Regions from separate parts of the Litoribrevibacter euphylliae genome, predicted to be linked through region 2. Evidence: predicted binding sites of a transcription regulator. Region 2 holds the regulator's gene; each other region holds the start of a gene.
What was found. The regulator sigma-54, encoded in region 2, starts transcription at its own class of promoters, with help from an activator protein. The targets are predictions, from matches to a motif close to TGGCACNNNNNTTGCTNT.

Region 1: urtA (urea ABC transporter substrate-binding protein) is a predicted target of sigma-54. The motif match lies at 6,529-6,546, and genes of this name have one in related genera.
Region 3: glnA (glutamate--ammonia ligase) is a predicted target of sigma-54. The motif match lies at 5,901-5,918, and genes of this name have one in related genera.
Region 4: glnK (P-II family nitrogen regulator) is a predicted target of sigma-54. The motif match lies at 1,664-1,681, and genes of this name have one in related genera.

The regions. Positions count from the first base shown of each region.
Region 1 is NZ_JBHRSZ010000007.1:669,619-677,008, forward strand. It holds gene ACFOEK_RS18095 (hypothetical protein) at 1-114, shown strand, start outside; gene ACFOEK_RS18100 (hypothetical protein) at 118-525, shown strand; gene urtE (urea ABC transporter ATP-binding subunit UrtE) at 584-1,279, opposite strand; gene urtD (urea ABC transporter ATP-binding protein UrtD) at 1,284-2,042, opposite strand; gene urtC (urea ABC transporter permease subunit UrtC) at 2,044-3,228, opposite strand; gene urtB (urea ABC transporter permease subunit UrtB) at 3,232-4,857, opposite strand; gene urtA (urea ABC transporter substrate-binding protein) at 5,012-6,310, opposite strand; gene ACFOEK_RS18130 (urease accessory protein UreD) at 6,848-7,390, shown strand, end outside.
Region 2 is NZ_JBHRSZ010000002.1:1,064,031-1,071,420, reverse strand. It holds gene mgtE (magnesium transporter) at 1-291, opposite strand, end outside; gene ACFOEK_RS06515 (HPr family phosphocarrier protein) at 402-671, opposite strand; gene rapZ (RNase adapter RapZ) at 784-1,632, opposite strand; gene ptsN (PTS IIA-like nitrogen regulatory protein PtsN) at 1,672-2,118, opposite strand; gene hpf (ribosome hibernation-promoting factor, HPF/YfiA family) at 2,186-2,473, opposite strand; gene ACFOEK_RS06495 (RNA polymerase factor sigma-54) at 2,630-4,219, opposite strand; gene lptB (LPS export ABC transporter ATP-binding protein) at 4,394-5,119, opposite strand; gene lptA (lipopolysaccharide transport periplasmic protein LptA) at 5,168-5,716, opposite strand; gene lptC (LPS export ABC transporter periplasmic protein LptC) at 5,700-6,275, opposite strand; gene ACFOEK_RS06475 (KdsC family phosphatase) at 6,296-6,820, opposite strand; gene ACFOEK_RS06470 (KpsF/GutQ family sugar-phosphate isomerase) at 6,848-7,390, opposite strand, start outside.
Region 3 is NZ_JBHRSZ010000006.1:241,406-248,795, reverse strand. It holds gene ACFOEK_RS15110 (methyl-accepting chemotaxis protein) at 1-801, opposite strand, end outside; gene pip (prolyl aminopeptidase) at 897-1,874, opposite strand; gene typA (translational GTPase TypA) at 2,075-3,892, opposite strand; gene thiI (tRNA uracil 4-sulfurtransferase ThiI) at 4,170-5,642, opposite strand; gene glnA (glutamate--ammonia ligase) at 6,039-7,390, shown strand, end outside.
Region 4 is NZ_JBHRSZ010000007.1:787,485-794,874, reverse strand. It holds gene ACFOEK_RS18720 (ammonium transporter) at 1-1,138, opposite strand, end outside; gene glnK (P-II family nitrogen regulator) at 1,226-1,564, opposite strand; gene ACFOEK_RS18710 (accessory factor UbiK family protein) at 1,920-2,174, shown strand; gene ACFOEK_RS18705 (substrate-binding periplasmic protein) at 2,214-2,939, opposite strand; gene ACFOEK_RS18700 (ABC transporter substrate-binding protein) at 2,941-4,596, opposite strand; gene ACFOEK_RS18695 (YifB family Mg chelatase-like AAA ATPase) at 4,935-6,455, shown strand; gene ACFOEK_RS18690 (acyloxyacyl hydrolase) at 6,492-7,058, opposite strand; gene rep (DNA helicase Rep) at 7,383-7,390, shown strand, end outside.

The sequences.
Region 1 (7,390 bases), on a different contig from region 2:
GTTGCAAAAAATGATTTAGAATCCTTCAGTAAGGCCATTTGTGATCAATCTAAGTGGAAGAGTGTTCCGAATGACAGGTTTCAAAGACGCGTCGCTTTTTTAAAAGGTAAATAATCAATGAAAAGCTGGTTTTCAATGGTACTGGGTTTAAGCCTGTCTTTTATTGTTCAAGCAAGTGAAGTTAACATTCCTTCTTATATCAACTCTCTCGAAACATCCAGGATTGGTGATTACATCTTTCGATTTGCCGTGTTCAGTACGGAGTCTGACTTTCCGTGCATTCGAACAGAGTTACTTGATCCGAGTAATAACAGGGCATTGGTTGATAAACTGGATATTTGTGATTTTAACGGCAAGTCGTTTAGTGATGGTTTTGCAGCAGTCAGCTTCAACAATCCGAGGATATCTAACAGTGCCTTTGAGTTTGAACTCCAATTGTTCGCTCTGAGAGGGCCTGAAGAAGATAACTTGAATTGCTCCATTGATATTAGCGGATCTAAACTGGGTTCATTGGAATGTCACTAATAGCCGCGCATTAATATGACAACCGGGCTCTTCCTCAAGAGCCCGTTTGAACAAAACCTTAAACCATCATAAACGAGCGGACTTCTTCTTCGTTCATGTCTTCGCCTTTACCGGATAGCACCACTTCACCACGGTCCATCACCAGATAGTCATCGGCCAGTTCTTTGGCGAAATCCAAATACTGTTCTACCAATACAATGGCCATTTCGCCTTGGTCGCGAAGCATGGCAATCACGCGTTGGATGTCTTTGATGATTGAAGGTTGGATGCCTTCGGTCGGTTCATCCAAGACTAAAAGTTTAGGGCGAGTGATTAATGCGCGGGCGATGGCAAGTTGTTGTTGCTGGCCGCCGGAGAGGTCACCGCCACGGCGTTTGAGCATGTCTTTGAGCACAGGAAAGAGTTCAAAGATATGATCAGGAATGTGTCGTTCGGAACGTGGCAAGCAGGCAAAGCCGGTTTGCAGGTTTTCCAGAATGGTCAGTTGCGGGAAGATTTCACGGCCTTGTGGCACAGAGGCAATGCCCATATGGGCACGATCGGCGGCGCCCAGTTTGTTGAGTGCTTTGCCTTCCCATGTGATGTCGCCGGACTGAGGGGATAAGTGGCCGGTGATGGATTTCATCAAGGTGGTTTTGCCCACGCCGTTGCGGCCAAGTACCGTGGTGACTTTACCTGTTTCTGCGGTCAGGGAGACTTTCTTAAGCGCCTGACTAGCACCATAAAAAATATCAATGTTATCTACTGTGAGCATGCTGTTATCTCCCTAAATATACTTCGATGACTTGCTCATCCTGCTGAACCACATCTAATGGCCCCTCCGATAACACGGAGCCTTCGTGCAGCACGGTGACTTTACAGTCCAGTGCCTTCACGAATTCCATGTCATGCTCAACCACGATGACCGAACGACTCTTTGCCACATCCCGTAACAGGTCTGCGGTTTTGAAGGTTTCTTCGTCGGTCATACCCGCAGCGGGTTCATCCACCAGAAGTACTTCGGGCTCTTGCAGTAATAGCATTCCGATTTCTAACCACTGCTTTTGTCCGTGGGAGATGTCCCCCGCCAGGGTATTCTTTTGATCGCCGAGATTGATGTAATTGGCCATCTCATCCAAGCGATCTTTGTCCTTGTTGGTTAATTTGAAGACCAGACTTTGCCATGGGGTGCGATTGCCCGCCAAGGCTAGTTCGAGGTTTTCCCATACTGTCAGTGTTTCAATCACCGATGGCTTTTGGAATTTACGGCCAATGCCCAAGTTCGCAATGTCGGCTTCGTCGTGTTTGGTCAGGTCGATATCTTGTTTGAAATACACGTCACCGACGTCCGGGCGGGTTTTTCCGGTGATGATGTCCATCATGGTACTTTTGCCCGCCCCGTTGGGGCCGATGATGGCACGCAGTTCACCTTCTTTTAAGACGATGGATAAACCATTGATGGCTTTAAATCCATCGAAGCTAACGCTCACCCCGTTAAGATAGAGGATAGTGTCGTTAGGAATATGCTTATCAACCATGTTACACCTCCTCTACTAATTCGGTGGTTTTTGGTGCTGACTTGCTGGTGGAGTCCGGTTTGAATGTTGAATCATTACCGGACGTCGCTTTTTTCTCAGCCTGACGTTGTTTGATTTGCGTATACAAACCAGCGATGCCTTTTGGAAGGTACAGCGTCGTTACTACAAACAGCGCGCCAAGCATGAATAACCAGGCATCGGGTAGTACGCCGGTAAACCAGGTCTTGGCGTAGTTCACTAAGATGGCTCCGATGATGGCGCCGTACAGTGTGCCGCGTCCGCCCATGGCCACCCAGATCACTAACTCAATGGAGTTGATCGGGGAGAACTCGCCCGGATTGATGATGCCTACTTGCGGCACGTACAAGGCACCTGCGATACCGGCTAACATCGCGGATAATACGAAGACCACCAACTTGTAATGTTCCACACGATATCCCAGGAAACGCGTTCGGCTTTCGGTATCACGCACCGCCACTAACACACGACCTAAGCGAGACGACACGATCCAACGACACAGAATATAACCCAGGGCCAAGGCGATGCCGGAGCAGAGAAAGAGGCCAATACGGGTCTGGTCGGATTGCAGATCAAAACCAAGGATGTCTTTAAAGTCGGTCAAGCCGTTGTTGCCGCCAAAGCCCATGTCGTTCTGGAAGAAGGCCAACATTAAGGCATAAGTTAAGGCTTGAGTGATGATCGACAAATAAACGCCGGTTACGCGAGAGCGGAACGCCAGCCAACCGAATACAAAGGCGAGAATTCCTGGTGCCAGCAATACCCACAGCATGGCGAACCAGAACATGTCGAAGCCTTGCCAGTACCAAGGCAGTTCCTGCCAATTCAGAAACACCATGAAGTCCGGCAGTTCAGCATTGCCATACACACCGCGATCACCGATCTGACGCATTAAATACATGCCCATGGCATAACCGCCCAGTGCGAAGAAGGCTCCATGGCCGAGTGACAGAATTCCGCAGTAACCCCAGATCAAATCTACCGCCAAGGCGAGCAGGGCATAACACAAGTACTTACCAAACAGTGTCACCGTGTAGGTGCTCATGTGCAGTGGGTTACCCTCTGGCACCGCTTGGTTTAAAAAGGTGATGATGACTAAGGCGGCGCCCAGAATGGAGAGCATTCTTAGTCCGGCTTTGTCTTTCATTAAGAAGGAATCTTTATTCATAGCTTAACCCTCCACTGCTCGGCCTTTCAGCGCGAACAGACCACGCGGGCGACGCTGAATGAATAGAATGATGAATACCAATACGATGATCTTAGCGATCACAGCACCGGCCCAAGGCTCGATCAGTTTGTTGACCACGCCTAAGCCCATGGCCGCAACCAAGGTGCCCCACAGGTTACCGACACCGCCGAACACCACGACCATGAAGGAGTCGATGATGTAGTTCTGGCCGAGGTTTGGCCCCACGTTGGTGATTTGAGATAGCGCCACACCAGCGATTCCGGCAACCCCCGAACCTAAACCGAAGGTCAGTGCATCGACCCAGCTGGAACGGATGCCCATGGAGTTCGCCATCGCGCGGTTCTGAGTCACGGCACGCATTTGCAGACCGAACAAGCTCTTTTTCAATAGCATCATCAAGGCGAAGAAAATAATCACACTGAAGATGATGATGTAGAGGCGGTTGTAGGTCAGCGCGAAGGATTCGGTGATTTCCAGGGAACCACTCATCCAGCTTGGGTTTTCAACGCTTTGGTTCAGTGGTGATACCAAAGTACGAATGGCTTGCTGCAGAATTAAGCTGATACCGAAAGTGGCCAGCAGGGTTTCCAGCGGGCGGCCGTAGAGGTGACGAATCACCGTGCGTTCAATCAGAATGCCCACCAAACCGGATACCAGGAAGGCAGCAGGAATGGCAATGAATAAGGAATAATCAATGAAGTTCGGAAACAGCCATTGAATGGCGAAGGTGGTATAGGCGCCCAGCATCATCATCTCGCCGTGGGCCATGTTGATTACGCCCATTACACCGAAGGTAATGGCTAAGCCAATTGCAGCAAGTAACAGCACGGAACCTAAGCTCAAACCAAAGAACAGGTTTTCCGCAACGCCGTACAGTTCCTGACGGGATTCGATGGCTTCAATGGATTTATCAATGGCGGTGATGAAGGCTTTTTGTTCCGCACTGGCGTCAGTTTGGCCGAGTTGTGCTTTGGTTTGGTTAAGCAGCGCGAGTACTTTAGGGTCGTCACTGCTTTCCAATTGTGCGGCGGCCGACGTTTGCGTGGCTAAATCACCGTGCTTAAGCTGGATGGCCGCAATGGTGGTTTCGATGGCTTCCAAAACGCTGGATGAAGTTTCGGTGTCTAGCTTGGCAGCGAGTGTTGGTAATAGTTCGGCGTCCAACGCATCTCTGAGGTTGCGAACCGCAGTCAGGCGAGTGTCTTCGTCTTTAGCGTTGAGCTGTAAACCGGCAAGTGCGGTTCGAATTTCACCGCGAATCTTGTTGTTTACTTTAATTTTTTTCAGTTTGCTTTTCTTAAAGTCACCAATGACTTCATTCGTTAGAGCACTGTAGGCGGTGTATTGCTTACCTTCACCTTTTTCAATGTAAACAAATTGGCCAGTGGCTTTAACGTAATAAAGTTTGCCTTCCAGCATTTGGCTCAGCACTGTGGTGGCCTGTGCGTCGCCGGTGGTGGCAATGGCTTGAACGGCGTCAATGCGTTCGTTGGTTTTTTTGGATTTCAGCCCTTCAAACTGGGCTTCTATGGATGCGGGCGAGCCGTAGCTGAGGCTTGCCAGAAGAAGCGATGAGAACAACGCGAAAATGAGTTTGAACCTGGTCATGATGTATTCCAAAGATACGTTCAATTCATGATCTCAGAACCAAAAATACCCCTACCCATTGAGCAGGCATATATAGAGTTCGGAGGAAATGCTTTAAAGGATGTTCAGGCCAAGTCCCTTTTGACCTGAAGCATCAGAGTGATCTAATGATCGATTATTCGTAGTTCTGGCCAGAACATACGCTGGTTTCGATGTTGTAGTTACCGCAGTTGATTGGTGCGGTCCAATCGGCAACCACTTTAGAACTGCTTGGCAAGTGATCCGTCCAAGCATCCCCAATCACGCCTTTCTTGGTTTGCCACACAATCTCGAACTGGCCGTCGTCCTGGATTTCACCAATCAACACCGGCTTGGTCAGGTGGTGGTTGGTGTTCATTACTGCTGTACCGCCAGTCAGGTTAGAGACTGTGATGCCATACATGGCGTCACGTACTGCATCCACCTCTTCAGTACCTGCGATTTCAACCGCTTTTGCCCACATTTTGAAACCGATGTAAGTGGCTTCCATTGGGTCGTTGGTTACGCGGTCTTCATTGCCAACGTGCTTCTGCCATTTCTCGATGAACTCTTCGTTGACGTCGCTTTCAGCACTCTGGAAGTAGTTCCAGGCTGCTAAGTGACCCACCAGAGGGCCGGTGTCGATGCCTGACAATTCTTCTTCACCTACCGAGAAAGCGATTACTGGAATGTCTTCGGCAGAAACGCCTTGGTTACCCAGCTCTTTGTAGAAAGGTACGTTCGCGTCACCGTTGATGGTGGAGATAACCGCTGTTTTCTTGCCTGCTGCGCCGAACTTCTTAATGTCGCTTACGATGGTTTGCCAATCCGAATGACCGAACGGCGTGTAGTTGATCATGATGTCTTTCTCAGCCACGCCTTTGGCTTTCAGGTAGGCTTCAAGAATCTTGTTGGTGGTGCGAGGGTAAACGTAGTCGGTGCCTGCAAGTACGAAGCGGGTAACACTGCCACCTTCTTCGCTCATTAAGTAATCCACCGCTGGAATGGCCTGTTGGTTTGGCGCAGCACCTGTGTAGAACACGTTCTTCGAGGATTCTTCCCCTTCGTACTGAACTGGGTAGAACATCAAACCGTTCAGCTCTTCAACTACCGGAAGCACAGATTTACGAGAAACAGACGTCCAGCAGCCGAAGATCACATCTACTTTTTCTTTGGAAAGCAGCTCACGACCTTTTTCTGCAAACAGCGGCCAGTTAGACGCCGGGTCTACGACCACAGGTTCAAGCTTCTTACCAAGCAAGCCACCAGCTTTGTTCTGTTCTTCGATCATCATCAGCACGGTATCTTTTAGCGTCGTTTCAGAAATCGCCATGGTGCCGGAAAGGGAGTGCAATACACCGACCTTGATGGTGTCGTCAGCTGCCATTACTGCAGAGCCAAATGATACAGAAAGCGCTAATGCAGAAAATTGCGAAAGTTTCTTAATGCTTTTCATCGTGATTCCTTGTTCTTTAATGAGTCATTTTCTTTGTATGTTGGTACTTATGGGGTTGGCTAAACCAAACGGAATCGAGCGAAGAAAAGAACGGGCGGTTATGTAATTGGGTTGCCTCTGAATGTCCTTTTCTGTGTCGGTGGTGTATTCCTTATGCTTGGTTAGCCAACCTTAACCTCTTGATTGTGAGTCTCGAGCTGAGTCGATTGATCTTGGTTACAGCAACGGCTGTGCCATACTTGGCTAAAGCTTGTGGTTGTGGGGCTTAACTCAAATAAAAGTTGTCTACTTGGTTTGTTTGTGCGGTATTTTGGTGCACTACTTTTAGGTGTGGCACTGAGATGGTTCAGAAATCATTTAGTACGACAATTATCTTATTTATTTCAAAGGAGTTCTGCACTAGCAGAGTGCAGGTTGGGTGCGGTGTTGCAGGTAATAAAGTAATTTAAAAAATTGTCTATATGGTTATTTATTTACCTGGCAAACACTTTGCTATGTATTTGTCAGCTCGATTTTTTTCAGGATTAAGGAAGACCGTTGAACGATCAAACTATGGTGGATGCACCGGTAGGAGCGCCAAAGCTCGATCCCAATCTACATTGGCTAGCGAACTATCAAGCGGAATTGGTGTATCTGGATGGAAAGACACGACTGGGTCGAACAGACAGCTTTGGGCCGTTACGTGTGCAACGACCGTTTTATCCGGAAGGTGATGTGTGCAGTCATTTGTACTTGTTGCACCCTCCGGGCGGGTTAGTTGCCGGGGATTACCTCACCATCGGGTTTCACCTTGGGCCGAAAGCGCAAGCCTTAGTAACCACGCCATCAGCAGGCAAGGTCTATAACAACATCACTGAACGTAAGCAGTATCAAAAGGTGCATCTTACTGTGGCCGATGCCGCGGTGATGGAATGGCTTCCTCAGGAAACCATTGTCTTTGATGGTGCTAAAGGTGAATTGATAACCGAAGTAGAACTGGAATCGGCAGGTACTTTTGTTGGCTGGGACATCGTCTGTATGGGCAGGCCAAGCAGCGAAGATTGGTTTGAACGCGGCTCGGTACGACAGCTCTTATCCATT
Region 2 (7,390 bases):
TTCGTCTGTGGTGACATCAGCAACTTCTTCGGCACTCATTTCCCGAAGTACATCTGCAACCAGTTCGTCACCTAAGAACGGAAGAATGGTGCTTTGCTTTTTCTTTTCCAGCAATTCCCAAAGAACTTTTCGGGTATGAGGAGGTGAGGACTCAAGAAGATGACCGAGTTCAGCACTGGATAAGGTATGGTTAAGCATTCTGCTTACTTGCGACAATGCCCCGGACTCTAACGCCCGGTTTAATGCTCTCATGCGAGATGAGCTATTTGCACTGCTCAAAGCACTTGCCATATTTATACCTAGAATTCGTGATTAAGTACTGTATCTGTTAAATAAGAGATTAGCACCGATAATAGTGGGTAATTATACACACTCAGAGTGTTGATTTTGTTAAAAATCTACTACTCAGGTTCATCGAAGCGATCAGAGATAAGTTGCTCAATTGCTTTGAGCGCGTTTTCCTCATCTTGGCCTTCGGCGGAAATGGTAAGTTGGGTTCCGCATGATGCCGCTAGCATCATAACGGCCATAATACTTTTGCCATTCGCTGACTGACTGTCTTTATTGATGGTGATGTTGGATGAAAAACTGGTGGCTGTATTAACCAATTTAGCTGCAGCGCGAGCGTGAAGACCGAGTTTATTAATCAGGGTGACTTCTATTTGCTGCATTGGGGGGGACATCCTTATCGAGATTCGTGAAAGACGATAGAGCAAAATAATAATTCATTTTTGCTAATAGATGGAAATTATTTTGTTTCTTTTTATATGAAGGATCAAGGGGTTAGAGTTGGGTGTGTTTTAGATGAACTTCAGAATACTTAGCAGAGAAGTGCTGTTTAAGTTGTTCTGCAATATAGACAGATCTATGGCAACCACCGGTACAGCCTATTGAAACCGTTATGTAGGCACGCCCGGATTTTTGATAATGAGGTGTCCAGGTTTCAATGAAACGTGTAATGTCATCTAACATGTCTTTTGTAGTTTGTTGGGCACTAAGAAAGTCCACGACTTCTTGATCTCTGCCGGTAAAGTTTCTGAGCGTTGGTTCCCAGTAGGGGTTTGGTAGGCATCGAACATCGAACATTAAATCGCTGTCGCTGGGCACGCCGTACTTGAATCCAAAAGATTGAATCAGCAACGATACTTCATTGGTTTTATGGGTGGCGACACGATTACGCATTAAACTACGAAGTTCATGAACAGACATGGTCGATGTATCGACGACCAGGTCCGCATTGTTCAGTAGAGGACCGAGAATTTTTCGCTCTAATTGAATGGCTTCTCTCAGGGAGCACGAGTCTGAGCTTAAGGGGTGTTTTCTTCGTGATGCGTTGTAGCGCTTAACGATAATATCTTCATCGCTGTCCAAGAAGATTACCTGATATTCGATCGTCTTTTTCTTTAGCGCTTCAAATGTTTTGTTTAACTGTTCATGACTGCCGTCGAAGTTTCTGATATCGACACTGATGGCTGTGTTTTCATAAGCACTGGAGTTGGAAATAGCATCAAGTAAATTAAGCAGAAGGGGTTCAGGAAGATTGTCGATGCAATAGAAACCACAGTCTTCTAAGGCGTGTAACGCAGAGCTTTTTCCGGAACCAGAACGGCCACTGACAAAGATTAATTTCATTGGTGACTCCTCGGTTCCTTCAAATTATGGCTATTAAGTTTAGCTGGTTATTACGTAAAAAAGTTCATCGTCTGATTGGGTCGCTCGCAAAGAGTCCCTGAAATCAGCATGACTAAACTTTCCTGCGATGGTTGCCAGAATATCTAAATGATCATCATTGGCTTCTTGTGGTACCACCAGTGCGAAAATAATATCGACTTTTTGTTTGTCCAACGAATCAAAGTCGATAGGCGTTTCCAGCATCAGTAATACACCGATTGGTTTCTCGCAGGAAGGTAAGCGACAGTGAGGAATACCAATACCATCCCCCAGGCCAGTACTGCCGAGACGTTCGCGTTCGATGAGCGCATCAAAAATTTCGTGTGCGGAAGGCCCTGAAATGTGTTCAGCGAGGATCTGGGAGATTTCTTCGATGGTGCGTTTTTTACTCTGACAGGAAGCGCACCATAAGGTGCGCTGTTTGGATAGTATGCTTGATAAATCCATTAAGGCTGCTCGTTAATTTTTCTCATGTCGCAGCTACATGTTATATGGGTTGATTTGTTTACTGGGGTTAACGAGCCAAAGATTTTTCTTTGTGTTTAATTAATTGACGATCTAATTTATCTGTTAGTGCGTCAATTGCAGCATAAAGATCATCATGCTCTGCATTAGCAAACACTTCACCACCGGTTACATGTAACTTGGCTTCTGCCAGTTGTCTTTGTTTTTCAATACTCAGTGTAACTTGAACATTTGTTATTTGGTCATAGTGTCGCTCAAGTCGATCCAATTTGGAAGTAACATAATCGCGAATGTTGGTAGTAATATCGAGGTGGTGGCCACTGATGTTTACTTGCATATAGGACTCCTTAATTTAGTATGCTGTGGTCCAAAAGAATCCAGCTTATAAGGTGAAGCTGGAGGAGGTCTGTGCCTCCTTCATCTTTAATATAGTCCTAGCATGCAATGAATACAATGACCTGTATCAATTAGCTACCTCAGATTAAAAATTCCTTTAAACCAAGCGCTTACGTTCATTCGAAGGTGGGATGTTCATCGCCTCCCGATACTTGGCGATGGTTCGTCTTGCAACTTTAATCCCTTGCTCACCCAGTAAAGTGGCAATTTTGTTATCACTGAGCGGCTTTTTAGGATTCTCTGCGGCGACAAGTTTCTTGATAATGGCGCGGATTGCGGTCGAAGAGCATTCGCCACCAGAAGAGGTGCTGACGTGGCTCGAAAAGAAGTATTTCAACTCGAAGATGCCACGAGGCGTGTGTATGTATTTCTGCGTAGTGACACGGGAAATGGTTGATTCGTGCATTTCAACGGCTTCAGCAATGTCGTGCAGAACCAGAGGTTTCATGGCTTCATCGCCATAATCCAGGAAGCCGCGTTGGTGCTCCATAATTTTAGTGGCGACTTTTAGCAGCGTTTCATTCCGACTTTGAAGACTCTTCAGAAACCATTTTGCTTCCTGCATGTGATCCTTCAGGAAGGTATTGTCAGCACTGGAATCCGCACGTCGAATCAACGAGGCATAACTTGGATTGATGCGAATCTTAGGTGTGATTTCCGGATTTAAATCGACACGCCAACGGCCATTGGTTTTCTGAACAACTACGTCAGGCACCACATAGTCGGGCGTCTGTTGATTGATCTGTTCGCCAGGACGAGGATGCAGTGTTTGAATCAGGCTGATGATTTCTTTTAGTACATCTTCTTTGATGCGTCCTTTGCGCATAATGCCGGCAAAGTCTTTGTTGCCAAGCAGCTCTAAATGGCGCAATACGACGATTTTTGCTTCTGATAAAAACGGTGTTTCAGGTGGCATCTGATTAAGCTGAACCTGAAGACACTCCTGTAAATTTCGCGCGCCAGAACCGACTGGATCAAAACGTTGAATCAAATGCAGAACCGCTTCAACTTCCTCAATGTCGACGCGATTCTCGTCATCTTCAGAGAGGTCGAGTTCTGAGTTGGCGCTGATACAAATGTCTTCAACCGATGTTTGCAGGTAACCATCATCATCAATGCCGTCGAGAATATTTTCTGCAATGATACGATCCGTGTCGCTCATTGGCGTTAAATTCAATTGCCAGCTTAAGTGATCTTGAAGTGTTTCGGTGACGGTATTACGGGATTCAAAATCATAGTCATCATCGTCTGACGGCGCTGAAGCTTGAGTTGGAGTGTGTTGATAAATGTCATCCCAACCGGTATCTATGGTGAGGTCTTCAGGGATGTCGTTGTTCCACTCACTGTCAGTTTCAGTGGCTTCTTGCGATGATGTTTGAAAATCATCACGACTGAAATCGTCGCCGCTGTCGCTATGATCGCCCGCGAGAAAATCGGTATCTTCTGAGTTTGATGGTGTTTCGCCTGGATCGGAATCAAGCGGCTTTTCTGCCATTTGATCTTCAATGGAAGGTTGTGAGGCTTGTTCAAAATCCTCTTCCACTTCTAGCATTGGATTATTTTCCAAGGCTTGCTGAATTTCTTGTTGTAAATCCAGGGTTGAAAGTTGTAACAGTCGAATGGCCTGTTGCAACTGAGGTGTCATGGTTAATGACTGCCCCATCTTGAGCTGAAGCGATGTCTTCATAAATTACAACGTATCCTTATGCTTTCACTCAGCGTGTGCGGTTGTAATCTGAAGAAATGATGTTGTGAAAACCGCACAAGCAAATTATTTGCCATTGGCAATCAAGTATAAACCAAAATAAGTTCAAAAGTGTTGATTTGTGTATCTGGAAAACTCAAAACAGTATGGCCTGAATTAAATGTTGAAGTTCTCTCCGAGATAGATGTCTTTTACTTTTTGATTATTCAGGACGTCATCACTTTGTCCTTCGGCAATGATATGACCTTCACCAACAATGTACGCTTTGTCACAGATTCCCAACGTCTCTCGAACATTGTGGTCTGTAATCAGTACGCCAATGCCCAACCCTTTCAAATGATTGATAATGCCCTGAATATCGTTCACCGATATTGGGTCGACTCCGGCAAAAGGTTCATCTAATAGAATAAACTTAGGATCCGTGGCTAATGCTCGTGCGATTTCTGCACGTCTGCGTTCACCACCGGATAAACTCATCCCTAATGAATCGCGTATGTGAGTGATGTGGAATTCTTGCAGAAGATACTCAAGCTTCTCTTTTTTCTGTTCTTCGGTCAGGTCTTTTCTAAGCTCTAAAATACCGTAAATGTTTTCAGCAACGGTGAGCTTTCTAAAGATGGACGCTTCTTGAGGTAGATACCCTAAGCCGACTTGTGCTCGACCATGCATTGGGTAATGCGTGATGTCTTTATCATCTATGGTGACCTTTCCTTGATCCGCTTGTACCAAGCCCACAATCATATAGAAACAGGTGGTTTTACCTGCGCCATTAGGCCCTAGTAACCCTACGACCTCGCCACTGCTTACCGACAGAGAAACGTCTTTAATGATTTTGCGTTTATTATAGCTTTTAGCGAGGTGCGCGGCTTTTAGACAACTCATGTATCTATCTCGATATTAATTGGTAGGCTACAGAAAAGCTCTATGCTCTTACTTGTTCGATTCCTGTTGCGGAGTCTCTTCTTTCTTAGGGGGATAGAAGATCATTTTTATAGGTCTATCAGTTGTATCTTGTGATCCATTTTGGTTTTTCTTCGCATTAAGCTCGCCCGTTTTTAAAGAGTAGATAATTTTCTCTGCTGAGAGTCGATCTTTGTCTTTATAGACAACGCCATTTCCGGTGACTTCAGCAATTTCTTCGGCGACCTTAAGATCCAGTGTCTTGCCTTCAATATGGGTAGGCTGTTCACCGAGCTTAAGAATTTGTTGGTACTTGGCAGGCTCACCAAAGGCTTTCATACGGGTCACTTCATTGTTAACGGAATACAGAATGACTCGATCCGCCTTTAGTTTTGCTGTGCCCTGGGTAATGATGACATTGCCCGTGTATTCCGCAATACCAGTTTCATTATTGAGTTTGGCTTGATTGGCTTCCAGCTCAATCGGTTGGTTCCTGTCTTCAGGCAGTGCTATAGCTGTGCTGGCACTGAATAGAGTTAATAGAAACAGTGGTGTGAGTAATTTACTTTTGAACGTCATGCGTTCCTCTTACATTCGATTTCAATAGGGTTTCACTGGTATTGAAGTCAGTAAAAAATCCACGACTTTCGATAAAACTCGGTCCGGAATGAATAACGGTTAAGACGTCATTTTCAGCTGTATTCTTTTGGGTGTCTATTGTAAGCTCGGAAGTTCGCAGTGAAACAGTTTGTGTTGCAGTGACCTTGTCAATTTTGACTTGGTCTTTAAGGAATAGGGTGTCTGAATTTAAATCAGCGCGACCTGATAAAGCATTCGCCTGCCATTGAGCATCTTCTGCTTGGTTGATCAAGTAAGGCTTTTCTAGGAGAGCAATATGGCTTTCTTGGAAATGATCAATTTTAGTTGCGGTCAGTTGATACTGTTGTTGGCCCGTCTCATCGTAATGTGTTGATACTGAATTTATGAGAATCAGATCTGGGGCTGAATCGTCCGTTGGTGGGGCGGGTTGTATATTATTGCCTTCTTCTTGAAAACTAAGCCAAAACAGCAAAGCAACGGCCGCCAGTAGTAAAGGGCTGCTTTTTAGTATTTGCTTGATTTTGGCTTTGGTGATCATGCGTTCTTACCTGATGGGAGTTATTTGAGGTAGAACGCGTGGGCATCGGCTAGAGTGTCTTGAGCCTTCATGATCAATTCACAGAGCTCTCGAACTGCACCTTTACCACCCGAGCGAGTTGTACAGTGGTGAGCGTGTTCTTTCATTAAATCTGCACCGTTAGGAACGGTAACACCTAGGCCAACTTTTCGAATGACAGGAAGATCCGGTAGGTCATCACCAATATGCGCCACTTGATCGAGTGTGATATTTAAGTCCTGAGCAATTTCCTGAATGGCATCAATTTTATCTTCACGGCCTTGATGTAGAATTTCGATGCCTAAGTTCTTAGCACGATTTTGAACCATGGCTGAAGTACGACCAGTGATAATACACACTTTGACGCCACTGTTCTGAAGCATCTTAATGCCTTGACCATCAAGAATATTAAAGGCTTTGATTTCCTGACCTTCGGAAGTAAACAAAAGCGCGCCATCGGTCATAACGCCATCAACATCACAAGAAAGTAGTTTAATCTTTTTGGCGCGTTCAATTACATCTGTCATCGTAATTCTCTACTTACATATCTGTTGTTACATGATGCCGGCTTTAAGTAGGTCGTGCATATTTAACGCACCGACCACTTGATCGTTTTCGTCAACAACGAATAAACCGTTAATAGACTTGGTTTCCATGATATTCAGTGCTTCCGCCGCCAGAATACCTTGCTGACAACGAACGCCAGGAGACGTCATTACATCTTTGATGGCGGTTGCATGGAAATCGGTTTCGTTATCAAGAACACGACGTAAGTCACCATCGGTAAAGACACCGATTAGACCTTTTTGTTCATCGACAATGGCAGTCATGCCTAGCTTTTTACGAGTCACTTCCAGTAGTGCATCTTTAACCAAGGTGGTTGGGGTTACAGAAGGGATATCTGCACCCTTATGCATCAGGTCTTCGACTTTAAGTAGCAAACGACGGCCTAGTGCGCCACCGGGATGGGAAAAAGCAAAGTCTTCCGCAGTAAAGCCTTTGGCTTCAAGTAGCGCAACTGCAAGTGCATCACCCATTGCCAATGTCGCAGTGGTACTGGCTGTTGGCGCTAAACCTAGTGGACAGGCTTCTTCTTT
Region 3 (7,390 bases), on a different contig from region 2:
CGAAACCAATTCATGGATTCGTACCACGAAAGAGTTAAAATTTCGTCTAAGATCCGAGATTTCATCATTGCCCGAGATGGACAGTCGCTTGGTCAAATCTCCATCCCCTTCAGCAATGTCTTTCAATGCTTCCGCCGTGGTTCCCAACGGACCAATAATGCTCTGGGCAATCAACACCACAACCCCCACGGAAACCACAACCACAATCAAGGCAATCATCAACATTTTGATCAATGCCTGTGCAAACAACTGATCAACGTCGTCTAGATAAATGCCCGAACCAACAATCCATCCCCAAGCCGAGAAACCTTTGACGTAGGAGATCTTAGCCACCGGATCATCATTACCTGGCTTTGGCCACAGATAAGGCACAAAACCACCGCCTGATTTCCTTACAACGTTAACCATTTCGTTAAAAAGAAAGGTGCCTTCCGGATCTTTAAAACCCGATAAATCTTTGCCTTCCAGTGCAGGCTTTATTGGGTGCATGACCATCACTGAATCCATATTGTGAATCCAGAAATAATCATCCTCTTCGTATCTAAGATTACGAACGGTCGCTTTCGCCAAGGCTTTCGCTTCAGCTTCATCCATTCGACCAGCTTGCGCTTCTTTATAGAAATGCTCGATCACATGCCAAGCCGACTCGACCACATGCCGTGTTTTTTCATAGCGATCCGCAAGCAATCGCTCGTGAAATTGATTTGATACCGAAAAAGTAAAGAACAAGAAGCCTATGGTAATAACAACCGGTAAGACCCATAGGCGATGTGATATTTTAAATTGACGCAAAAACTTCATAGAAAGCACCTTTTACTTCAAACCAGAGCTACTTCAACTAGCACTTTCTGATAAGACTAGACAATTCTTAGAAGTACATTAGCCAAAAATTGCACTTACTCGCCATTTTCCTCCGGCGTTTCATTGGTTAAGCGTCGGTACATATCATCAGTCGCTCGAACCAAAGCGTCTGTCAGCGGAGCATCCATTGCGGAGTGCCCGGCCTCTCGAACAATCAAGAGAGTGGAATCAGGTAAGGCATCATGAAGCGCTTGTGCGTTATCCATACAACAAACGATGTCGTATCGACCATGAATGATAACGGTAGGTATGTTCTGAATTTTATGACAGTTTTCGATTAACTGATTTTGTTCTAAGAAGCCACGATGCTTAAAGTAATGTACACACATAGTTGCCATAGACAATGCAAAGTGCGGGTCAATAAAGTGCTCAACCAACCCTTGATTCGGCTTTAGCGTTGAACAACTGCCTTCCCATTTACACCAAGCTTTTGCCGCGGCCATACGCGCCAGTTCATTCCCTCCCGTAATGGCCTCATAATAAGCATTCAACAAGTCATGGTGTTGTTCTTCTGGTATTGCAGCGAGAAAGCCTTTCCAATGATCAGGGAAAATCCGACTGGCACCACGCTGATATAACCATTCAAGGTCTTCATCACGGCATAAGAAAATCCCCCGAAGAATCATCGCTTCCACTCTATTCGGATACGCTTGGGCATAGGCCAAGCTCAACGTGGAACCCCAAGAACCACCAAAGAGCACCCACTTTTCGACACCCAAGGTTTCCCGAATATGCTCTATGTCTTGAATCAGTAATTCTAAAGTATTGTCTTTAATTTCCGCATGAGGCGTCGATCGCCCAGACCCCCGCTGGTCAAACAACACAATGCGGTATTTTTCAGGATCAAAGAATCGACGCTGAAAGCCTTCACATCCAGCCCCTGGCCCACCATGCACCACCAACATCGGCATGCCTTCCTTATTGCCACACTCCTCCACATGAAGTGTATGCAAATCAGATACTTGCAATGCATGTTCAGCGTAGGGTTTTATCTCTGGGTATAAGGTATGCATGAATTCAATCCTTGATCATTAGCAACGAACGGTTAAGCAATCAACACGACTTAGATTCATTAGTTTAGAGCAAATATCAAAGCTCGTCGGAGCCACTTACAGATTCCAAACATAAAAAAGCCGCATCCCCCAAGGGGGATACGGCTTTATAGCATGTGATTATGACTTTCTATCGAACGCCTAATCGTTAACCGGCAGAATTACTTCTTGCTGCGGCTTTCACGCTTACGCTCATGCTCTTTCAAGAACTTCTTGCGCAGACGAATGTTGTTAGGTGTTACTTCTACCAACTCATCGTCTTCGATAAACTCAAGCGCTTGTTCCAGAGTCATTCTAACTGGCGGCGTTAACTGAATGTTTTCATCCGTACCAGAGGCACGAACGTTCGTTAACTGCTTACCTTTAGTCGGATTAACCACCAGGTCGTTATCACGGCTGTGAAGACCGATGATCATACCTTCGTACACTTCGATGTTTGGATCGATAAATAGACGACCACGATCTTGAAGCGCAAACAAAGCATAACCCAGTGCTTTACCTTGAACCATAGACACCAATACACCATTAATACGGCTGGTTACTTCACCTTGTTTCACTGGGCCCCAGTGATCAAAGATACTGGTTAAGATACCGCTACCTGAGGTCAACGTCATGAACTGGTTACGGAAACCAATCAAACCGCGAGATGGCATCACGAATTCCATACGAACTCGACCTTTACCGTCTGGCACCATGTTGCTCATTTCTGCTTTACGGTAACCAAACTCTTCCATGATTGAACCTTGATGCTGTTCTTCAACATCAACAACCACAGCTTCAAATGGTTCTTCGATTTGACCGTCTACTTCACGCTGAACAACTTCCGGACGAGAAATACCCATCTCGAAGCCTTCACGACGCATGGTTTCAATCAATACCGACAAGTGCAGTTCACCACGACCAGACACTTTAAATTTCTCTGGTGTGTCACCTTGCTCAACACGAAGCGCAACGTTGTGGATCAGTTCTTTTTCCAGACGCTCAGAAATATTACGGCTGGTTAACAGCTTACCGTCCAAACCAGCAAACGGTGAATCATTCACCTGGAAGGTCATGCTTACAGTTGGCTCATCTACAGACAAGGCCGGCAATGCTTCTGGCGTAGAAGGATCACAAATCGTGTCTGAAATTCCTAAACCGTCGATACCTGTGATACAAACGATGTCACCTGCAGTCGCTTGTTCAACTTCTACACGCTCAAGCCCCATGTAACCCATGAGCTTCAGAATCTTACCGTTACGTGTTTTACCTTCACGATCCACAACCGTTACTTGTGAACCTGGCTTCATAGTACCGCGCGTGATTCGACCAACACCGATAACACCTAAGTAGTTAGAGTAATCCAGTGCAGATACTTGCATTTGAAGCGGGCCGTCGATGTCTACGTCTGGCGCAGGCACTTTATCCACGATCATTTCAAATAATGGTGTCATGTCATCCGCAAGATCGTCTGGATCAAGACCCGCAAAACCATTCAATGCAGACGCATAAACAACCGGGAAGTCCAACTGCTCATCAGTTGCACCCAAGCTATCAAACAGATCAAACACCTGATCCATTACCCAATCAGGGCGAGAACCAGGACGGTCGATTTTGTTGATCACAACAATTGGCTTCAAACCTTGTTCGAACGCCTTTTGCGTTACGAAACGTGTTTGTGGCATAGGACCGTCTACGGCATCAACCAATAGACATACGCAATCCACCATAGAAAGAACACGTTCTACTTCACCACCAAAGTCGGCGTGTCCCGGTGTGTCTACGATATTGATGTGGTAATCATTCCATTCGATAGCCGTGTTTTTTGCAAGAATCGTAATTCCACGCTCTTTTTCCTGGTCGTTTGAGTCCATGATGCGCTCTGCACCTTGGTCTTTGCGATCCAACGTCCCAGACTGTTGAAGCAATTTATCAACAAGCGTCGTTTTACCGTGGTCAACGTGCGCAATAATGGCAACGTTTCTTAATCTCTGTATCAAAGGAATCTCCAGAACAATATCGTTACCTCAGTTATGTAGATGAGGCAGGATTGCTTGTAAATCTTCAGATTTTTAGGCCCAAAGCGGTCATTTGGCGCGCATTTTACATGCTTTTGAAGGGTATTAACATAGGTGAGTGGTTAATATGGAACCAGCTGTAAATACGGCCATTTGGTTATATTTTTGAAACAAAACCATAGTATTTTCAAAGACAAAAAACGGCCTCCAATGGAAGCCGTTTTTATCACACCAATTAATTCGTTACAGAGACTACAAATTAATTATTTTTCTTAAACACTTTTACATTGGTGTAACCATCCGCCTGCAACTGCTGCGCATGCAACTGGCTCATCACACCACGATCACAATATAAAAGGTATTCCGTGGTCAAACTCATCTCTTTAAAGGCTGAATGCAACCGATAGAACGGAATTTTTTCTACAGTCATACCATCTGTGGTTTGATCATCAAGAATGAGCGGTGACTTTTCTTCTTCATCCGGGTGACGAATATCAATCACCACCGTTTCACCAGAAATCTCGGTAACCTCTTCAACCTTTACGTCTTGTTGAAAATCTTCAACCACGTTTTTAATGTGCTGGATAACGAGACTCTCAAGTGCCTGCTCTAATACGGCAAAGTCAAACTTCTCTTCAACCTCAAGCACACGCTTCATTGATGCTTTGGTGGTCGGCTTATCAGAAATTACGCCGCAGTATTCCGGCATATTCGCTGCGAATTCGTAAGTGCCGATCTCGGTCGCAATATCAACAATCTCTTGCTTGTGCGTCGTAACCAAAGGTCTTAAAACCAACGTATCGGTTACACGATCGATCACCGACAGGTTCTTCAGAGTTTGACTGGACACCTGCGCCACACTCTCACCGGTGACAATGGTATCCAACTCCATCTTCTCAGCGACCGCACTTGCAGCTCTATACATCATGCGTTTCAACACTACGCCCATGTAAGAGTTATCAACTTTTTCCAGAATCTCAGCAACAACGCCCTCAAACGGGACACTGACAAACTTTACACCGTGGGAACTGCCAAATTTCTCCCAAATATAGTGCGAGACTTCTTTCACACCCAATTCATGCGCTTTACCGCCAAGATTGAAGAAACAGAAGTGTGTTTTGATGCCTCGACGCATCGTTAAATAACTGGCAACGGTAGAATCGAACCCACCTGACATTAAAGAAAGTACCGACTCTTGAGAGCCCAACGGAAAGCCACCTAAGCCTGGATGTTTTTGATGCACGAGATACAACCACTGATCTCGAATCTCCATATTGATCTGTATTTCAGGGTTCTTCAGATCAATGCCTCTGGCATTACAGTGTTGACGCAAACCACCACCTAAATAACGCTCTGCATCAATGGATTTAAAATCATGCTTACCTGCACGCTTAACCCGCACGCACAAGGTTTTCCCTTCAATCTCATGACCATAAAGCGCTTTAGCTTTTTCCAAAGTATCGTCAAAGCTTTCATAAGGATATTTTTGAACGCTTAGGAAATAAGCAATACCCGGGATATGGCCCAATGCTTCCGTCACCTGATCCACAATCACGGAATCTTCCGAAGCCGTTTCTACTTCCACCGAATCCCACTGACCAGTCACAGTTAGCTTAGGGTCAATGCGTTTCAGAACGTTTCTTAGATTCGCTTTCAGTTGCTTAATGAGTTGCTTTCGAACAGGGCGACTTTTAATGGTTATTTCAGGAAATAGCTTAATGATGTACTTCATGAGTGAGCAAAATACCGGGCAGAAGGAAAAATGAGCGGCGATTATACCTGACCCTTTATAGCGGTACAAAATATGTGCTTCAGTATAGACAACCACTCATCCAGTTCAATTTTCACACACCCTATTTACCGCACCAAACAGACGCATAAGCACCATTTTAGTGCAACATAAAAAGCGCTTGCACTAATAAAAAGCATAGCTATAGTAGCTTCATCGGGCGAATGCAGTAATCTTGCGGTTTAGCTCAATCAAAGTTAATGGCACACCATTTGCTTTATTAAAAACACAAGATACGGGTACACCCGAAATCTAAAGGATTAATGCTGGTTCGATTCTTATAATAAGCGTCTCTTATTAGGAACGATCCGGTTAAATTTATGTGTAGCGGAGAGACAAATGTCTAGCAATACAATTGAGCTAATTAAAGAGCATAATGCGAAGTGGGTTGACCTTCGTTTTACTGACACGCGCGGTAAAGAGCAGCACGTAACTATTCCTGCGACCGAAGTTGGCGAAGAGTTCTTCGAAAACGGTCAAATGTTCGATGGTTCTTCTATTTCTGGTTGGAAAGGCATTAACGAATCAGACATGATTCTTATGCCAGACGACGAAACGCCTGTACTTGATCCTTTTACTGAAGAAGTAACTGTTAACTTGCGTTGCGACATCATCGAGCCTGCTACTATGCAAGGTTACGAGCGTGACCCACGTTCTGTAGCTAAGCGCGCTGAAGCTTACCTACAATCTACTGGTCTAGGCGATACTGCATTCTTCGGTCCTGAGCCAGAATTCTTCATCTTTGACAGCGTTAAGTGGAAAGCTGACATCTCTGGTGCTAGCTACTCAATTGAATCAGAAGAAGCTGACTGGTCTACTCACGCAGACTTCGAAGGCGGTAACACTGGTCACCGTCCACGTGTTAAAGGCGGTTACTTCCCAGTTCCACCAATCGATTCTTGCTACGAAATCCGTACTGCAATGTGTGCTGCTCTTGAAGCAATGGGCCAAGACGTTGAAGTACACCACCACGAAGTTGCGACTGCAGGTCAGAACGAAATCGGTGTTCGTTTCAACACACTAGTTAAGAAAGCGGACGAAGTTCAGGTTCTTAAGTACTGCGTACACAACGTTGCTCACATGTATGGTAAAACTGCTACCTTCATGCCTAAGCCACTAGTTGGTGACAACGGTTCTGGTATGCACGTTCACCAATCTTTCTGGAAAGACGGTGAAAACCAATTCGCTGGTGACGCATACGCTGGCCTAAGTGAAACTGCTCTTTACTACATCGGCGGTATCATCAAGCACGCTCGCGCGATCAACGCATTCGCTAACGCTTCTACTAACTCGTACAAGCGTCTTGTTCCAGGTTTCGAAGCACCAGTTATGCTAGCTTACTCAGCGCGTAACCGTTCTGCTTCTATCCGTATTCCTTACGTTGCATCTCCAAAAGGTAAGCGTATCGAAGCTCGCTTCCCGGATCCAACCGCTAACCCATACTTGGCATTCGCAGCTATGCTTATGGCTGGCCTTGACGGTGTTAAGAACAAGATCCACCCTGGCGATCCAGCAGATAAAGATTTGTATGATCTTCCAGCGGAAGAAGCAGCAGCTATCCCAACTGTTGCAGAAACGTTCGACGTTGCTCTTGCAGCACTTAACGAAGACCGTGACTTCCTGAAAGAAGGCGGCGTATTCACTGACGATATGATCGATGCATACATCGAGCTTAAGCAGGAAGAAGTTGA
Region 4 (7,390 bases), on a different contig from region 2:
ATATAAAGATAGTTAGTGCACCTAGGAATTGAGCGGCAAAGTGAGTACCGTCATTAGTAAACGGAACTACCATCACGCCGAACAAGCCAACCACACCATGCACAGAAATAGCACCTACAGGATCATCAATCTTGATCTTATCCATTGCAATAATAGAAAGAACAACGATTAGACCACCTACAAAACCAATTACTGTTGCAGATAGGGCAGTAGGAGTATCTGGTCCAGCAGTAATAGCAACCAGACCCGCCAAAGCTCCGTTCAATGCCATCGTAAGATCAGCTTTCTTAAACATAATACGAGCAAGCAATAAAGCACCAATCAGACCACCAGCAGCAGCTGCGTTAGTGTTCATGAATACAACAGCGACAGCATTCGCACTTTCTACACTAGCCAAGGCAAGTACAGAACCACCATTGAAGCCAAACCAACCTAACCAAAGAATGAATGTACCAAGTGTAGCTAGCGGAAGGTTTGCACCAGGAATCGCATTCACCTCACCGTTAGGACCGTATTTACCTTTACGAGCACCTAGTAAAAGAACACCTGCCAATGCTGCTGCTGCACCTGCCATATGAACAATGCCAGAACCAGCAAAATCAGTGAAACCATAGTACGTCATTTCACCGTCAACTACTTCATTTTCAATTAAAGACCCTAGGTTAAACAAACCAAAGACATCTGCACCACCCCAAGTCCAAGACCCCTCTAACGGATAAATAACAGCAGTCATAACAACAGCAAAAGCAAGGAATGACCATAGCTTCATACGCTCAGCAACTGCACCAGAAACAATTGACATCGCTGTAGCAACAAAAACTACTTGAAAGAAGAAGTCTGCTGATGGGGCATAAGTAGCAGGATCTTCAGCACCTGTGACACCATTCGCCTCTATGCCACTAAGCATAAATAGCTCTGCAGCACCGTTATACATAATCGCATAACCACAAACCATGTACATAGTGCATGAGATTGCGAATAGCGCGACGTTTTTCGTCAGAATTTCTGTGGTATTTTTAGAACGTACCAACCCTGCTTCTAGCATGGCGAAACCAGCTGCCATCCACATTACCAGTGCACCACACACTAGGAAATAAAATGTATCAACCGCATACTGCAGTTGACTTACGTCATTCATTACCTGTTCCATCTTCAGCCCTCCGAATGAGCCTGTTCTATCTTATAAATCTGTAACTTAACTGTTTTCAGGTGAGAGGCTTACGGATTAAACCGCGTCAGCGCCAGTTTCACCGGTACGAATACGAATCGCTTGCTCCAGGCTGGTCACGAAAATTTTACCGTCACCGATTTTGCCTGTGTTCGCTGCTTTGCTGATCGCATCGATCACTTGATCTGTTAGATCTTCTGAGATTGCTGCTTCGATTTTTACTTTTGGTAGAAAATCAACAACATACTCAGCACCGCGATAAAGTTCGGTATGGCCTTTTTGACGACCAAAGCCTTTTACTTCAGTAACGGTGATCCCTTGAACGCCGATCTCAGATAATGCTTCACGTACATCATCTAATTTGAACGGCTTAATAATTGCGGTTACCAATTTCATGGTGTTCTCCCTAAGAGTTATTAGCCTAAAAATTGAGTTATAACGTTTTGGATCTGCTTTCTAATTCCTGTTGAAAGCTCAATCCGATATACCCCTCTTTGAGCATGGACTGTGCCCATTTTCAAAAAGCTTTATTTTTCATTAAGTTACAGATAAAAATTTTGAACAGACCTAAATCATTCGGATTAACCCAGGCCATTGACTAAAATTTATGCACAAATTTGATGCACAAGCATTAAAGTCGACCCCACTATAGCGCATTTCAATAATTATTCGCCAGAATGAGGCACATAGATGGTTCATTCAGACATTCTAAGTTAGGATGTCCGCAGACAGATTAGATGTGGAGATTGGTATGATTCCTAATGACTTGCTGAACACGCTGGCATCGCAACTAACACAAGCATTACCCGGTGCTTCAGGTGCAGCCAGAATGGCTCAAGAAGAACTGCATAACAATGTAAAGATCCTGTTATCTTCAGCGCTTAGCAAACTGGACCTAGTAACACGGGAAGAGTTCGATGCGCAGACAGAAGTTCTACACAGAACCCGAGCAATGGTTGAAGCACTAGAAAAAAAGGTGTCTGAGCTGGAACAAAACAAGGCATAAACGCCTCACTCAAAAAGCGTCAAAATAGTGCAGTGCACATTATCGTTCATAGCGACGCACTATTTTGGCAATCTCAAGCGTACGATACAGGCCGGTTAACTCTTCCTGTAGATCAGCAATCAAGGATTCTGGCATCGATAAATGGCACGCCATGGCGCTGATGCTGGTAAAAAAAATGAATTCTTCGTCAAACTTGTGCTCTTGCGCTTCCAACATATACGGCACATTGTACACATCGGCTGCCCAGACATTCGCTCGACCCAAGGACACCATGGTCGCCGCCATATCATCCTGCAGCGTTTCAATCACCCGAATACCAAAGCCACTCAGGTACTCCTTCAAACCACTCCCCAGATAAGTCACAACTTTAAATGACTTTAAATCGGCGAGGGTATTTAACTCAATGGTACTATTTTCCAAGGTATAAAAAGCGTAACGATTGATCATAATCGGGCCGACCCATTGGAAATCTGCCTCTCGTTCCTGATTTCTCTGAAGCGGGAAAATACAGGTATTTATATTGGTCTTTGCGTAACGATAAGCTCGCTTTGAAGGCATCAATTTCCAGTTTTTCTTTATATTCGCTCGCTGAAAAATCAAATTAGCAATGTCGACCGTCATACCATTAATATGCCCTGACTCATCGACCCAAGCGTACGGCTTAGACTCATGCGTTACTAAAGTAACAATATCCGCCCCCCAGACTCGACTCCCCAGCAAGCAGGCATTCATTAAGATAACCACTAACCAAGCCACCTTGCGCATTTTAATCCTCCAGCCAACTGGATAGCGACGCCTCGTAACTAAAGGTCTTACCTGCTGGTTTTTCATCCAACCTCTGAGCCTTTGGTGCGCCTGGTTGGTTTAACCAAAAGCTGCGATAGCGTTTGGGCTTCAACTGAGGCGCACAATCAACACGAGCAAAGGTCATTGAAACTAAATCCGTCTCCATACCCTGGGCCATCTTACTCATCGCTTCCTGAGGCGAAGCCTTACCTTCGATGGCATCAGCCACATTACTCCACCAATGACGAGATAACTTAGTATAATCGGGGACATTAATACCTGTCGGCGTCCACCGCTCACGCGCAGGGCTTCGGTAAAACTCAACCAAACCTCCCAGCTTAGGCGCCATCTCAGTCATGCTTTCCGACTCAATATCCGAACGCCGAATCGGTGTTAAGCCTACCAAGGTCTTTTTTAGAGAAACCGTCTTAGATACGAGGAACTGTGCATACAACCACGCCGCATTTCGACGATTTTCCGGTGTACTTTTAAGAAACGTCCATGAACCAGCATCCTGATAACCTAATTTCATGCCCTTTTCCCAATACGCACCTTTAGGTGAAGGCGCCATTCGCCATTTGGTAGTGCCATCTTCATTTAACAAACCCAATTCAGGGTCGGACAACGCCGCAGTAAACGCCGTATACCAGAAAATCTGTTGTGCGATGTTTCCTTGTCCCGGAACAGCGCCAGCCTGAGTAAAGTTCATGGTTTTAGCTTCAGCTGGCGCAAATCGATTTAACCAATCGATGTAACGATTAAGTGCATAGACAGCCGCAGGCCCGTCCAAAGCGCCACCTCGCTCTACCGACACTGCCACTGGACGACACCCTTCCATACGAATGCCCCATTCATCCACCGGTAAGCCATTAGGAATGCCCGGGTCTCCTGTCCCCGCCATAGACAACCAGGCGTCCGAGAAACGCCAACCCAACGAAGGATCACGCCGACCATAATCCATATGGCCATACACTCGTACCCCATCAATCTCTTTCACATGAACAGAGAAAAATTCTGCAATATCTTCGTAAGCCGACCAATTGGCCGGCACATTTAATTCATAGCCATAGAGCGCCTGAAACTGACGCTTCAACTCGGGTCGAGAAAACCAGTCATGGCGATACCAATAGAGATTAGCAAACTGTTGATCAGGCAATTGATAGATCACTCCATCAGGCCCAGAAGTGAATTTAATGCCGATAAAATCATCAATATCCAGAGTAGGCAGGGTTATGGCCTCGTTCATCATGATCTCAGAAATCGGCAACACCGCGCCCTGTCGAAAGTGGGCTCCAATCAAATCACTGTCATTGATATAGCCGTCATATAGATTTATTCCGGTCGTAATTTGCGTTGATAACTTCTTGATGACATCGTCTTCACCAGTCAACTCATGGTACACACGAATGCCCGTAATCTCATAAAAGGCTTTGGCCAACTGGGTCGCTTCATACCAGTGCGTATCGATCCGTTCGGACGTCACTCGAATGACAACATCTTGATAAGGCTGAGCGGCCTCAGCAAACCAGTACAATTCTTTTTTCTGATCTTGTTTGCTGAGCGTGGAAGGCGTGAACTCAGTATCAAGCCACCGTTCAATGGCCTGTTGTTGACTATCAGAGGGTTCAAATGCCATTAGATGGAAGGAACTAAAACAAAGCAGCGGAAAACACATAGCTAACCGTATAAAACTATGCCTAAACATACAATTTAATGAACGCAGTTCCCTCATGAATAGTGTGTGCCCAACGTCGGAAGAAGTGTGACGTGCACAGCTAACCTCTTTGTCTGTCTAATTATTTTCTTTTAGTTTAGGAAGAAAATACGTTCTCGGCTAATAAGAAATCCTCAAAGAACTGAACACCTTATTCGTTCTGCGTCAGCCAATGGTGTGATTTAACGATTCAAGCTCTGCCTAGGGTGGCACCACCTTCTTACAGTGGATAAACCTTACAGCAACAGGAACACAACACTATGTCATTGGCCGTCATACATACGCGAGCAGCTTTAGGCTTGAATGCGCCTCTCGTTACCGTCGAAACCCATATTTCAGGCGGGTTGCCATCTTTATCAATCGTAGGCTTACCTGAAACAGCCGTTAAAGAAAGTAAGGACCGTGTACGTAGTGCCATTATTAACAGTGAGTTTGAATTCCCGCTCGGCCGAATCACCATTCATCTAGGGCCTGCCGACCTTCCCAAAGAAGGCGGTCGTTATGACTTAGCCATTGCCATCAGCATTCTCGCCGCCTCAAACCAAATCAAAGCCGATCAATTGAGCAATTATGAAATCATAGGCGAGTTATCTTTATCTGGCGAAGTACGTTCCGTTCGTGCCATATTGCCCTCTGCCATTGCCGCTGATCACGCAGGAAAAGTAGCGATCGTACCTTACCTTAATGCGGAAGAAGCCTGTCTTCCCGGCAACAATCCGGTGCTTGCCATCAAACACCTGTCCGAACTATGTGCCCACCTCAACGAATTAACGACGCTCGACCACTACTCAACCAAGGATGTCCAAGACAAAACACAAGATACCTCTTTTCAGCTTTGCCTCTCCGACATCAAAGGCCAACCGCAAGCGAAACGGGCGCTCGAGATCGCCGCAGCAGGAAACCATAATTTACTAATGTCAGGCCCTCCCGGAACGGGGAAAACCATGCTGGCCAGCCGACTGACCAGCATCTTGCCGGAAGTGTCCCATCAAGAGTCGCTGGAAATCGCCAAAGTTCAATCCATCAGCAACCCCTTGAACATTAACCAATGGAAACGACGACCCTTTAGAACGCCTCATCACAGCTCATCTGCGGCGGCATTAGTGGGTGGCGGATCAACCCCAAAACCGGGAGAAATCACCCAATCTCATTTAGGCGTATTATTTTTAGACGAGTTACCAGAGTTCGACCGCAAGGTATTGGAAGTATTAAGAGAGCCCTTGGAAAGTGGAGAAATCACCATTTCCCGAGCAAGGCATCAGATCACATACCCTGCCCAGTTCCAGCTCATTGCAGCTATGAATCCAACCCCTTGTGGCAAAGTCTGCGGACCAAACGACATCTGTTACTGCACTCCGGCGAAAATCGAAAAATATCGCAGCAAAATTTCAGGCCCTTTATTAGATCGAATTGATCTGCAAATTGAAGTTAATCTCATTCCAAAGGAACTGTTGGTCGCAGGCAGCTCACAGCAAGAAGAAACCAGCCAAACCGTGAAACAGCGAGTTGAACGCGCCCGGAACCGACAACTGCTACGAACCAATAAACCAAACAGCATGTTGTCCACCAAGGAAATCGAAGCCCACTGCCAAATCAGCCAAGCCGATTTTGATCTGATGAATCAAGCCATTGAACAGCTGGGGTTATCCGCTCGCTCCTATCATAGAATCTTAAAAGTCGCTCGTACCGTTGCGGATTTGGAAGACAGCGAGTTAATCTCCACGACCCACCTCACCGAAGCCCTAAGCTATCGAAAGCTCGACTTTCATCGCCGCCAATAGCGCCATTGCAAAGCGACACAGGAACCTTCTGAAAGACTAATAGAACCAATGAAAGCGAATGCCGGTATTATCCAACCCCTGATTCCGATCTTCACAAAAACCGCCATGGGAGAGGTGATCGGTCAATACAGATAAGGCCCACTGATTTGAAGAACCGGAAAACCGCCAACCAACTTCAATGGCTTCACGAAACAACACGCGACACCCTAGCCCTCTGCGCTTACTTTCAGGTTCACGCTTCCCGTTATGCACCGAAAGGCCCAAGAACGGGATAATGAACAGACCTGAGTTATCTGCATCCTCAAAGAGGTCAATCTCCCAACTGACACCAGAATACAGATAGCTGGTATTCCCTATACCATTGAGCATAAAACCAAAGGTCGGTTCTGCATCCCAAAAGATATTTATTGGAGAAAAAACAACTTCGCCATTGAAGTCGGTGCCATGCTCGACTCGACTCGAAATCAACCCTTTATTATGAGCAAACACACCTAAACGAAGTTTTGTCGCATTGTAGTCATTATCTTCAGCTGCACTTAATGAGGGTGGACAAGCACCGCTTATCAGAAGGCACCATACCAAGAGCATCAGACCACTACGCACTATAGATACACCTCACAAAAAGACCCTGTTAAAGCCTCTGTGCCATTAAGGAGCGTACCATTCAAGTCAGTACTATCCACACCAGCACTACATGCTACAGAGTCCTTTCCAATAAAGGCATAAGAATAAGTATTAGAGGTATTGCTCAGTTAACCAATCGTATTTTTAGATGGATCAGGGAGGTCTTTACGGGGAAACGAACGGCATTATGTAAACTGTCGGGAAATTACTCTGACACTTCACTATTTTTCGTCTTTTTTACTGCTGTTTCTGGTAGAATCCGCGAACTCTCTTCACTGCTACTTAGACCCTGCCAGACACCTTATGACAGC